Regions from separate parts of the Paenarthrobacter sp. NPDC092416 genome, predicted to be linked through region 2. Evidence: riboswitches for the same ligand, from Rfam matches in the RefSeq annotation. Region 2 holds a riboswitch; the other holds the start of a gene.
The links. Region 2 has a riboswitch for glycine ahead of cycA (D-serine/D-alanine/glycine transporter). Riboswitches for the same ligand answer to the same signal wherever they lie in the genome.
Positions count from the first base shown of each region.

Region 1 (5,987 bases), on a different contig from region 2:
GTTGGCCCACCGCCTCGGCCAAAACCGCGTGGTCACCATGTCCGGCCTGCCAGGCGGAGAACCCGGAGCTACCACCGTTAACTGGGTGGTCAACGCCTGGAACTCCGCCGCTCTCGACGTGCTCGACTACCAGTGGGGTGTTGCTGCGGAGTTCTGGAAGGAAACCGACCGCCTTGCCGCCGACCACGACGTCAAGGTGGCCTTGGAACTGCACCCGCAGAACATCGTCTTCAACACGGCCGACGTCTACAAGCTGATCGAGCTCACCGGCGCCACGCACGTGGGCGTGGAACTGGACGCTTCACACCTGTTCTGGCAGCAGATGGACCCGGTGGCCGTGGTCCGCGAACTCGGGCCTCTCGTGTTCCAGGCCGCTGCCAAGGACGTCCGCGTCAACAAGGAAAACGCTGCGCTCTACGGCGTGCTGGACAACAGCTTCCGCCGGCTCTCCCCGGACGAGAACCGCACCAACCTGGGCGGCGACGAGTGGGCCAACGAGTGGCCCAAGAACTCCGCCTGGGACTTCGTGGCACTGGGTCGCGGACATGACACGGCCTACTGGACCGAGTTCCTCCGCGCGCTCCATGAGGTTGACCCGAACATGCTGGTCAACATCGAGCACGAAGACGTTTCCCTGGGCCGGATCGAGGGCCTTCAGGTTGCGGCCAAGGTGCTGCGGGATGCCGACGCTGCGCTGAACGTACCTGCCTAAAGAAAGTCGACCCCGTTCAACGGACATTTCACCCTGTCACCCGGTGGTGAATTGTCCGTTGGGCGGGGTTCCTTTGGCCCACAAGCTGCTACTTGGGAGCGCTCAAGAATTCGCGCGCGGCCGTGACGAGTGCCTCGGTGCCGGCCGTCAAGGTCGGCTGGATGATGGGCGCAAAGTACGGCGAGTGGTTGGAGGGAACGTCCTCCGGCAGGCGGCCCGTTGTGGCCCAGTCCTTGAAAAATGATGCATCCATGCCACCCAGGAACCAGAAAACCAGGGGAGCCCCCGCAGCTGTTGAGAGCTCGCCAACGTCTTCACTGCCTGACACGGGTCCCGGATCAATGACCTTGGTGTCGCCAAACTTTGCCCGGAATGCTGCCGTCACCCGGCCGGCGGCCGATTGGTCATTGACTGTCAACGGGAAGCGCTCTTCGTAGTGGAATTCAGGCTCCTTGGGAGAGCCTGATGCCGTCGATTCGCTGCGGACGATGCGCTCGATCGAACCCAGGATCCTTTCCCTGGTGGGGTCGCTGAAGGTTCGGATGCTCAGGCCCAAGGTGGCTGTCTCGGGAATGATGTTGTTCTTGGTTCCCGAGTGGATCTGTCCCACTGTCACCACGGCGGAATCACTGGCGGCGAGTTCCCTGGCGACGATCCCTTGCAAACGCATGGTTGCAGCGGCGGCCATGAGCACGGGATCGATGGTTGTTTCGGGCCGCGAGCCGTGACCACCACGTCCGTGAAGTGTCACATTGAGGGAATCGGCCGAGGCCATGGTGACGCCGGGCCGGACACCGAACCACCCGGCCGGGAACGGCGCCACATGCTGGCCCAGTACAACATCGGGCTTGGGCACCAAGTCATAGAGACCGTCCGCGACCATCGCCTGCGCTCCGCCGCCCCATTCCTCGGCCGGCTGGAACACCGCGATCAGGGTTCCTTGCCATTCGTGCTTCTGGCCGGCGAGCATTTCCACCGCTCCGATAAGGCAGCTCACGTGGACGTCGTGCCCGCACGCATGCATCACCGGCACGTCTTTTCCGTCATGGTCGACGCCGACTGCCGAGCTTGCGTAGTCCAGCCCGGTGGCTTCCTTGACGGGCAGCCCATCCATATCGGCGCGGAGCATGACAACCGGGCCGGGACCGTTTTCGAGGACGCCCACTACGCCGGTTTTGCCTACATAGCGGTGCACCACGAACCCCAGCTCATCCAGGTGCCTGCCGACGATTTCGGCCGTTCGTACTTCCTGGAACGAGAGCTCCGGATTCGCGTGGAGGTCTTTGTAGAGTTCTTCAAGATCGATTGTCATGAGGGATTACCCTTACCGTTCGACTCCGCAGGTTTGGCCAGTGTATCGAGATACAGGAATGCCGGGCCGCATCGGTGGCCCGGCATTCCCGGTTCGAAAGAACCTACTTCGCCTTCGGAACGCTGCGGAGTACGACGGCGGCAAGCACCGCCGCGCCGGCCATCAGTACCAGCCCAATCGCCGCAGTGATGTGGACCCCGGATTCGAAAGCTGTCCGGGCGGCGGCTGTCAGTGCGTCCGACAGGGGAGCGGGTAGTGCAGCGGCGGCGTCCACGGCGCCGGCCAGTGTCTCCCCGGAATTCCCTGCAGAATTGGCGGAGAGACCATCAGGCAGGATGAGGTTGTGCTGGTAGGAAGCCGTGAGGATCGAGCCGAGGACCGCAGTTCCCAGCAGCGAACCGAGCTCGTACCCTGTCTCAGAGATCGCTGATGCAGCGCCGGCCTTGGCTGCCGGCACGGCACCAAGGATGAGGTCGTTGGAGATCGTCTCCGCGGCACCCGCGCCTATAGCCAGTACGGTCAAGGCCGACAGCAGGAATACAGGCCCGGTTCCGTGGTCACCTACAGCTACTACGAGGTATCCGACGGCGCTGAGGGTCAGGCCGCCTGCCACAACGAAACCTGGCCGCACACGCTTGACCAGGGGCACCACCAGCAGGCCGGCGGCCACTGTTGCCAGGAGTGCGGGAATCATGGCGATCCCGGCTTCCATGGGGGACTGGCCCTCAACGAGCTGCAGGTGCTGGGCAAAGAAGTAGATGAAGCCCGTCATGGAGAACAAGGAGAGCACGTTCGCCACGATCGCGGTGCTGAACACCTTGTTCTTGAACAAGCGGACATCGAGCATCGGGGCCGCAAGGTGCCGTTGGCGCCGGACAAAGAGAATGCCCATGATGAGGCCGAAGCCCATGAAGGCCACTGCGGAGGCGCCGAATCCATGCACGGCGAATTCTTTGATGCCGTAGACGAACGGGGCCATGGTCAGGACGGACAGGGCAATGCTGGGCACGTCGACCCGACCGGGATTGGCATCTTTGGATTCCGGGATGAAGGTGGTTCCGAAGGCCAGGAGCGGCAGGAGCAGGAAGGTAGCCACCAGGAACACGGCGCCCCACCAGAAATGCTCCACGAGCCAGCCGCCAAAGATCGGCCCAAGTGCGGCGCCGCCGGAAAAGCCGGCCGCCCAAACTGCGATCGCGAGCCGCCGGCGGTTGGGGTCCACAAAGATGTTCCTGATCAGCGACAGCGTGGATGGCATCAGCATCGCGCCAAACACACCCAACGCGGCCCGGCCGGCAATGAGCCATTCCGCCGATGGTGCAAACGCCGTGGCCGCCGAGACTGCAGCGAAGCCGGTGCTGCCGATCAGGAGCAGCCGACGCCGACCGATCCTGTCGCCGAGGTTGCCCATGGAGACCAGCAGTGCAGCCAGGACCAGCGGGTATGCGTCCACGATCCAGAGCAGCTGCACGCCACCCACGTCCAGGGTGCGGGCAATTTCCGGCAGGGCGAAGGTGAGGGCGGTGTTGTCCACTGCTACCAGCAGTACCGGGAACATCAAGAGTGCCAGGGCGGTCCAGTCGCGCCACGGTGCCGGCTGGCGCGCGGCGGACGCCTGGGCGGGGCTCTCAATCGCGACGGGCCTGCGCACGGCGGTCCCGCGCTCGACGGTCCCGCGCTCGACGGTCTCTTGTTCGGTGGTACGGGGGCTGGGGGTAGAGGACAAAGTGAACATGCCCCTAACTGTACCGTCCAGACGGTACAGTTACAAATGTCGAACGATGCACCTTTAGGGAATGATGTACTCATGCCACGAAAACCTGTTGCCCGGGACGCTGTCCTGGATGCCTACGAAGCCCTTCTGATTGAGGTGGGGGAGCGTGCTGCCACGCTCGACGCCGTCGCCAAGCGGGCAGGGGTCTCCAAAGGCGGGTTGCTGTATCACTTCCCGAGCAAGGAATCCCTGATCAGCGCCTTGCTTGAGCGCTTGGATCAGCTGGCTCAGGAGGATATCGAGCAAATGAAGGCTGCGCCCGACGGCTCTGCCGTGTACTTCATTCGGTCATCGCTCTGGGCCGGAACACCCATGGACCGGGCCTTCGTCGCAGCGACCCGACTGGCTGAAGTGGCCCACGAAGAGACCCGACGCCGGTTCGCGGGCATTCAACAGCAGTGGCTCGATGTCCTGGCCGAAGACGTGGGGCCTGAGGTTGCCAAAGCCGTGAGCTACATGGGCGACGGGCTGTATTTCAACGCGATGTTCGAAGGCGGCCAAGAAGGCGGACAGGAGGGCGGCAACGCCGGTCGGGAGGCCGACGTCGAAATCCTGCTCCGGGTCCTGGACCGCCTGCGGAAGTAACCAGTCATCCATTTGCGGCGGGGCCCGCCGCGTAGGACAATTAACCCTTGTGGCCTGTCCATAAATTGGTCGCAACAACTGAATACGCCTTTGATCTGCGGCGGGAGAGTCCTGCAAGCAAGTGATGCGGGCGCCGTAGGAGCAAACCCTCCCCAGGAATCTCTCAGGCCCATGCACCGCCGCGGCGAGGCAACTCTGGAAAGCAGCAGGCAATCAGTCCGCGCCACTGGCGCCAAAGATGCTGTGCTCACCGACGGTGCAAGCGATGTGCCATGCGAAAGCGTGGCAGCGTGGAAACTCTCAGGTCCAATACAGAGCGGGGAGGAACCCGAGCCGCTGTGGCGTACCCAAACGCCGCCCAAGTATTGGAGTTCCTTCGTGACGGTTAGTTCTGCCTCCACCACCTTCGTCGATCGGCATATTGGCGCCCGCCGCCAGGCCGACATTGACACCATGCTGAAGTCCGTCGGTTACGACACCGTGGACTCGCTGGTAGATACCGCAGTTCCCAACGACATCCGCCAGGATGTTGCGCTGACTCTGCAGAACGCCCTGAGCGAGGTCGAGGTTCTTGCCGAGCTGCGCAAGCTGGCCTCGAAGAACAAGACGGCCGTTCAGATGATCGGCCAAGGTTACTACGACACCGTGACGCCTCCGGTGATCCGCCGCAACATCCTCGAAGCGCCGGCCTGGTACACCGCGTACACCCCGTACCAGCCTGAAATCTCGCAGGGCCGCCTCGAAGCACTCCTGAACTTCCAGACCATGGTCCAGGACCTTGTGGGCCTGCCGATCGCCAACGCCTCCCTGCTGGACGAAGCAACGGCAGTGGCCGAGGCAGTCCTTATGATGCGCCGGGCCAATAAGTCCACCGGACAAAACGCAGCCGCCAGGGACGGCAAGACCGTCCTTGACGCCGATTGCCTGCCGCAGACCATCGCGATCGTGAAAGGCCGCGCCGAGGCACTCGGGTTCGAGGTTGAGGTCGCTGACCTCTCGCTCGGGCTCCCGGAAGGCGCCATCAACGGCGTCGTCCTCCAGCAGCCGGGCGCTTCCGGCCGCGTGTTCGACCACTCCGGCGTCATTGCCGACGCCAAGGAACGCGGTGCCCTGGTGACGGTCGCAGCAGACCTGCTCTCCCTGACGCTCATCACGCCTCCGGGCGAGCAGGGCGCCGATATCGCCGTCGGTTCGGCCCAGCGCTTGGGCGTTCCGCTGTTCTTCGGCGGCCCGCACGCTGCGTACATGGCCGTCCAGAAGGGGCTCGAGCGTTCCATGCCCGGCCGTCTGGTGGGCGTTTCCAAGGACGACGCCGGTGTCCCTGCCTACCGCTTGGCGCTGCAGACCCGCGAGCAGCACATCCGCCGCGAGAAGGCCACGTCCAACATCTGCACTGCCCAGGCGCTGCTCGCCATCGTGGCGTCGATGTACGCCGTTTACCACGGTCCCGAAGGCCTGAAGGCGATTGCTGAGACCGCCCACGGCCACGCCCGGACCCTCGCCGCTTCCCTGAAGGCTGCCGGCGTCGAGGTCCTTCACGGTTCCTTCTTCGACACGATCACCGTCAGCGTTCCCGGTAAGGCTGCCGAAATCGTCGCCGCCGC
Region 1 covers NZ_JBIVQG010000015.1:4,371-10,357, reverse strand. The annotation lists gene ACIQC5_RS20845 (sugar phosphate isomerase/epimerase family protein) at 1-712, shown strand, start outside; gene ACIQC5_RS20840 (amidohydrolase) at 801-2,024, opposite strand; gene ACIQC5_RS20835 (MFS transporter) at 2,128-3,759, opposite strand; gene ACIQC5_RS20830 (TetR/AcrR family transcriptional regulator) at 3,832-4,383, shown strand; glycine riboswitch at 4,475-4,572, shown strand; gene gcvP (aminomethyl-transferring glycine dehydrogenase) at 4,762-5,987, shown strand, end outside.
Region 1: another riboswitch for glycine. It lies ahead of gcvP (aminomethyl-transferring glycine dehydrogenase); the one in region 2 lies ahead of cycA (D-serine/D-alanine/glycine transporter).

Region 2 (5,987 bases):
GCAGACGGGCAACTACGGTGAAAACGTGGGAAGCGTGACGCTCACGGTTGATACCGCGTCCATGACCGTAAACGCCTACAAGGCCGCCATTGTGGACCGGACCACGGACACGTCGGAGAGCCTTGTGGCAGCGTATCCGCGGGTGGCTGCCGTCAAGACGATCGTGGACAAAGCCCTCGCGGATGCTGCCGTGATTGGCAACCAGCCGGTGGGTGCGGTGACCGCCGATATCACCACGGCCTTCACGCCTGACCCGACCGGCGGTGCCCCGAAGCGTGACGACCGCGCGAACGAATCCACGCTCGGCAACCTCGTTGCGGATTCGCTGGTTGACACGCTCAAGGTGCCTGAACTCGGCGCGGCGGAGATCGGCGTCGTGAACCCCGGCGGACTCCGCAACGAGCTGTACTACGCTCCGGACGGGACCATCACCTATGCCGAAGCGAATGCGGTCCTGCCGTTCGTGAACAACCTGTGGACCACTTCCCTGACAGGAGCCCAGTTCAAGACGCTTCTTGAGCAGCAGTGGCAGACCAACCCTGATGGAACGGTGCCCAGCCGCCCTTACCAGCAGCTGGGCCTTTCCAAGAACGTCAACTACACCTACGACGCCGCCCGTCCGGCGGGCGATCGCGTCACGGGAATCTGGGTGAACGGCGCTGTCATTGATCCTGGCGTGCAGTACAGGATCGGTACTTTCAGCTTCCTAGCCACCGGTGGTGACAACTTCCGGGTCTTCAAGGAAGGCAGCAACACGAAGGACACTGGCCTGGTGGATCGTGATGCGTGGATCAAGTACCTGCAGGAACACAAGCCGGTGTCCCCTGACTTCGCACGCCGCTCTGTTGCCGTGGTGAACTCCACAGCTGCCGAGGTGAAGGCCGGCGAGTCCATGGCACTGGCCATATCCAAGCTCAACCTGACCTCCATCGGCAGCCCGGCCAACGCCTCGCTCAACGCCGTGTTCATTGACAGCAAGGGTACCGCCGTGGCGCTTGGTTCCGTTCCGGCCACCGCAGGTGCGGCCACCGTGGACCTTAAGGTTCCCGCCTCGGCAGCTGGAGGCACCGGCACTTTGGTGTTGACCGCCGTCGAGTCCGGAACCGTGGTGAAGGCACTGGTGAACGTTGCCAGCAGCGGTCCGAACCCGCCGCAGTGCATTCCCCCGGTCAAGCCAGCCAAGTGGTACGACATTGTGGGCTGGCTCCGGTACGCGTTTGAGTGGTTGGAGTACCAGAAGTGCCTCAGGGGCTAAACGCTTCTTAGCACCAACAAGGGCAGGGCCCGTCACCAATGTTCGTGGTGACGGGCCCTGCCTTGTTAGTGCTCCTACTTCTGTGCCGGTTCCGGCTCCTGTGCGCGCTTGGAGTCCTTCTCCAGCTCCGCCTGGAACACCGCGTAGCGGGCCAAGTGTGCCGGGCGGCGGCGCAGCACGAACCATGCGACGCCGAGGATCAGGAACCACACCGGCGTGGCCAGAAGCGCGGCGAGTGTGTCCGGCTGGGTAGTCAGCGTCCAGAGAACGAAGGCGAAGAACGCGAACACCACCCACACCATGGCGACGCCACCGGGCATTTTGAACGCCGAGGCGTCGTGAAGGTGCGGACGACGCTTCCGGAAAGCGATGTAGCTGGCCAAAATGATGGACCACACGAAGACAAAGCAGACCGCGGACACGGTAGTGACCATGTCGAACGCCTTGCCGATGTCCTGGCCGGCATACATGAGGACGACGCCGGACAACAGCAGTACGCAGGAAAGGAACAGGGCGTTACGGGGTACTTTGCGTCCGGACAGCGCCCCGAACGCGGCGGGAGCGTCACCTTCCTGGGCCAGGCCGTAGACCATGCGGGACGTGGAGTAGATGCCCGAGTTGGCCGAGGACATGGCCGAGGTCAGGACCACCAGGTTGACGATGGTGGCCGCCGCGCCGAGTCCGGCCAGGGAGAACATGGCGATGAAGGGGCTGTGTCCGGCTGCGAACTGGGTCCAGGGGGTGACGGACATCAGGATGATGAGGGCGCCCACGTAGAAAAGCAGCACGCGGATCGGAATGGAGTTGATGGCCTTGGGCAGGTTCTTTTCCGGGTCCTTGGCCTCAGCGGCGGTGGTTCCCACAAGCTCAATGCCCACGAACGCGAAGACGGCGATCTGGAAGCCCGCCACGAAGCCCATGAACTCGTTCGGGAAGAATCCGCCGTGGCTCCAGAGGTTGGTGAAGCTGGCCGGTCCGGCGTCGGACTGGAAGCCGCTGAAGATCATGAAGAGGCCCACGATGATGAGAGCCGCGATGGCGATGATCTTGATAAGCGCGAACCAGAACTCGGTCTCGCCGAAGGCCTTCACCGTGGCAAGGTTCAGGAGCAGGAGAATGCCGATGGTGATCAACCCGGGCACCCATAGCGGGAGGGCCGGCCAGAGTTCCTGGGAGTACCCGGCGATCGCAATGACGTCCGCGATGCCCGTAATGACCCAGCAGAACCAGTAGGTCCAGCCAGTGAAGAAGCCGGCCCATGGGCCGAGCAGGTCGGCGGCGAAGTCGCTGAAGGACTTGTAATTCAGGTTGCTCAGGAGCAGTTCGCCCATGGCCCGCATGACGAAAAACAACATGAAGCCGATGATCATGTAGACGAAAATCACGGATGGGCCCGCGGCGGAAATGGTCTTGCCCGAGCCCATGAAGAGGCCCGTTCCAATCGCCCCACCGATCGCGATCAGCTGGATGTGGCGGTTGCTGAGCTGACGCTCTAGATGTGGTGAATCGGGAACTGAGGAAGGTGGGCGCTGAATCGTCATGAGGAACTCCATCGTTCAGGCGGCACAGGGTGCCACAATGATTCGGGTTCCTCCCCGCTCTGTCGTGGACCTGAGAGTTTCCGCAGGCATGGGCCTGCTTGCACCTTCGGTGAGCCAGGACCAAGGCCTGACTGCTTTCCAGAGTTGCCTCGCCGCGGCGGTACATGGGCCTGAGAGATTCCTGGGGAGGGTTTGCTCCTACGGCGCCTGACTGGATGTACCGGCAGGACTCTCCCGCCGCAGATCAAAAGCGTGCACACCTAAAACGGTGATGCAGCTCACACAGTAACGAACCACGGCGCGCACCGCAACCGCTGGCCTGTTGCAACCGGCTACTGGTCGAGGATGCTGCGGGCTATTTCGTCGGCATCCCGGAGAGTCCTTTGTCCACTGGGATAGGCCGGTCCTGTTGCGGGTGTGGCTTCGGCTGCGATGGCCGTACCCCACTGCGAGGCAGACAACTGCAGCCCCAAAACGTAGATCCCCTGCGTCACCGATCCGTTGGCACCTACAGGTCTGTAAGGATGAGGTTCCACGTCCAAGCCACTGGTCTGAACCGGGGTTCCTTCTGCGCTCATCATGATTTTGGTGCGCACCAGGCCATCGGCCATGAGCTGTTTCAGCAAGGGGGAAATATTGGCGCCCACCTTGTTGGCCGGCGACATCGCCTCGATCAGCGTCCGGGCTTGTGCCGGCGCGTCATGGACCCATGGCGAGACCGCATGGAAAACGCCGGCAGTACGGTCCACACTGAATTTTGGGTCCGGTCCAACGAAACTCACGACGCCGGCACGCGCCAATGCGGCCAGCTGCTCCGAGCGCAGGGCCGGTGGCCCGCTGGCGAGACCCTCAACGAACGACTCGAACCAGCCGCGCAACCCGGCCAGCCATGACTCGTCCGTAATTCCGCCGTCAGCCACCGCGGATTTGAGGACTGCCCTGCCCGCATGGAGGGCCCCGATAGCCATTTTCACGGGATCCGCTTCGCCCAAGGCCGAGCGCCGGGCGTCATCGTCCAAGTACGCGATGAGCGCCGCATCAAGATCCCGGCGTGAAGCGAAGGTGCGTCCGGATAGTGGTGCAGCAAGTCCCAAGAGATCCAGGCGTCGCGAGGCAACCACGTGTTTGCCCACGAGTCCTGAGACGTGTGACTCCCAGTTTCCTGTGGCGTGCGCGTGCGGCTGCAATGCATCGATAAGTGCTGCCAGGAATTCGGCGACGTCCCGGATAGCCGCCGGCTGTGAGGCCGCCAATGTTGAGTAATAGGCCCACAAAACATCGCGGTGCAACAACGGCCAGAGGTCATGGTCGAAACCCGGCTGAATCCCAGCGGCCCGGAACCGGTCCAGGGCGGCTTTCGTCAGGAAGCGCAGGGTGACGCTCGACGGGTAGTAGCCTGCCAAGCCCGCCTTGGCCCGGTACGGTGTCCCGCGCCTGGACGCAGCGATGATCAGCGGTTCGCGTCCGGAGGGCCGATACTCGAGTACGCCGTTACCGCCCCCGGCCGACTCCACAAACTTGCCCCCGCGGCCCTCGGTGAGCTGGCCCATCACATCGAAGAAATTCAAGCCCATCCCCCGGACCAGGACCGGCTCATTGTCCGGCACGCGTTGCCAATCGACGTCGGCCGGCGCGGCGGGCGGCAAATACAGCAGACCTTGCTCGTTGGCGGCCCGCTGGAAGGCCCGCTGCTCCGGATTCAGTCGCGACTCAATGTGACCTAACGCAAGGACCACGGAACTGACGGTGAGGTGGGCGCCGTCGGCAAGTTCGACGTCGAACGCCTGCGGTGAGGAGGCAGCGGCGACCGGACGCACGGCAACGGCGGACGTTTCGTGGAACGTGACCTCGACGCCGTCGGGAAGCCGCTGCAGCAACCCCTCCAGGGTTTGGCGCAAATACCGCCCGTACAGCGCGCGGCTGGGGAAGTTGTGCGACTCAAGCCCGTCCAGCTCCGTCCTTTCGGCGTCGTTGAGTCCTTGACCATCACGACGCCGGGCGGCCCGCCATTCGTCGAAGGAACCACCCGCCAGCGGTGGGGCCAGCATCGGGTCCTCGGGGATGAGCGTCGGATAGAAGGCCTGCGTATTCATCAGGTAAAGGCGGGACTGCTCCGGCTGCCAAACATGTCCGGACGCGGCGGGATAAGGATCCACGACGTCGATGTGCAGCTTCGGTGCGGACGCGGCGGAAGTGTTGTGGTTGCGTTGGGCCTGAGCCCAGTTCGCCATCAACCGCTCAAGCACGCTGGTGCCGCGAGGGCCAGCACCGATCAGCGCCACACGGTTGATTTGCGATTTAGCCACGCTCAAGCCTAACTTCCTGTGACTTGCTTACCGTCGAACAGTGTTGCTTGGATGGGGCGATGACCACCACAGAAGCTGATCAGACGCCACTTCCTGAGAATGACACTGCACAAGAGACCAAGTCCGGGCCCCGCCACGCCGCGGACGTCGCGCCCGAACCCACGGATGAGAACGTGTGGCTGGAAGATATCCACGGTGAAGAACAGCTCGCATGGGTCCGCGAGCAGAACGCCCGGACCGAGGAGCTCCTGGAGGATGCCGGGTACGCCGCGGTGGAAGCCGGGATCCTCGAAGTCCTCGACTCCACGGACCGAATCGCCATGGTCAACAAGCGGGGCGACTTCTACTACAACTTCTGGAAGGACCAGGAACACCCCAAGGGCCTATGGCGCCGCACGACGTGGGAGAGCTACCTCGCCGAAGACCCCAAGTGGGACGTCTTGCTGGATATCGATGCCTTGGCAGCTTCCGAGGGCGTCGAGTGGGTCTTCCACGGAGCGGGATTCCTGCGTCCTGCCGACGGCGGCGAGTACCGTCTCGCCATGGTCTCCCTCTCGCCCGATGGGGGCGACGCCAACCGGCACCGCGAGTTCGACGTCGAAACCCGCACGTTTGTTGACCCAGCTTCCGGCGGCTTCGACGTGCCCACCGCCAAGGGCCACGTCAGCTGGTTGGACACGGACACCCTGCTCGTTTCCAGCACGGCTGAAGGCCTGCCTGCCACCTCGTCGTCCTACGCCCGGACCGGCGTGAAGCTCCGCCGAGGCCAGTCGCTCGCCGAAGCCGAGCGACTCTTCGAGATTCCTGAAGACCACATGCTGGCCATGGTGGTCCACGATGACACCCCCGGTTTTGAGCGGACGTTCGCCGTGGACTACATCGACT
Region 2 covers NZ_JBIVQG010000009.1:132,746-138,732, reverse strand. The annotation lists gene ACIQC5_RS16975 (ExeM/NucH family extracellular endonuclease) at 1-1,255, shown strand, start outside; gene cycA (D-serine/D-alanine/glycine transporter) at 1,330-2,796, opposite strand; glycine riboswitch at 2,945-3,043, opposite strand; gene ACIQC5_RS16965 (FAD/NAD(P)-binding protein) at 3,129-5,102, opposite strand; gene ACIQC5_RS16960 (prolyl oligopeptidase family protein) at 5,162-5,987, shown strand, end outside.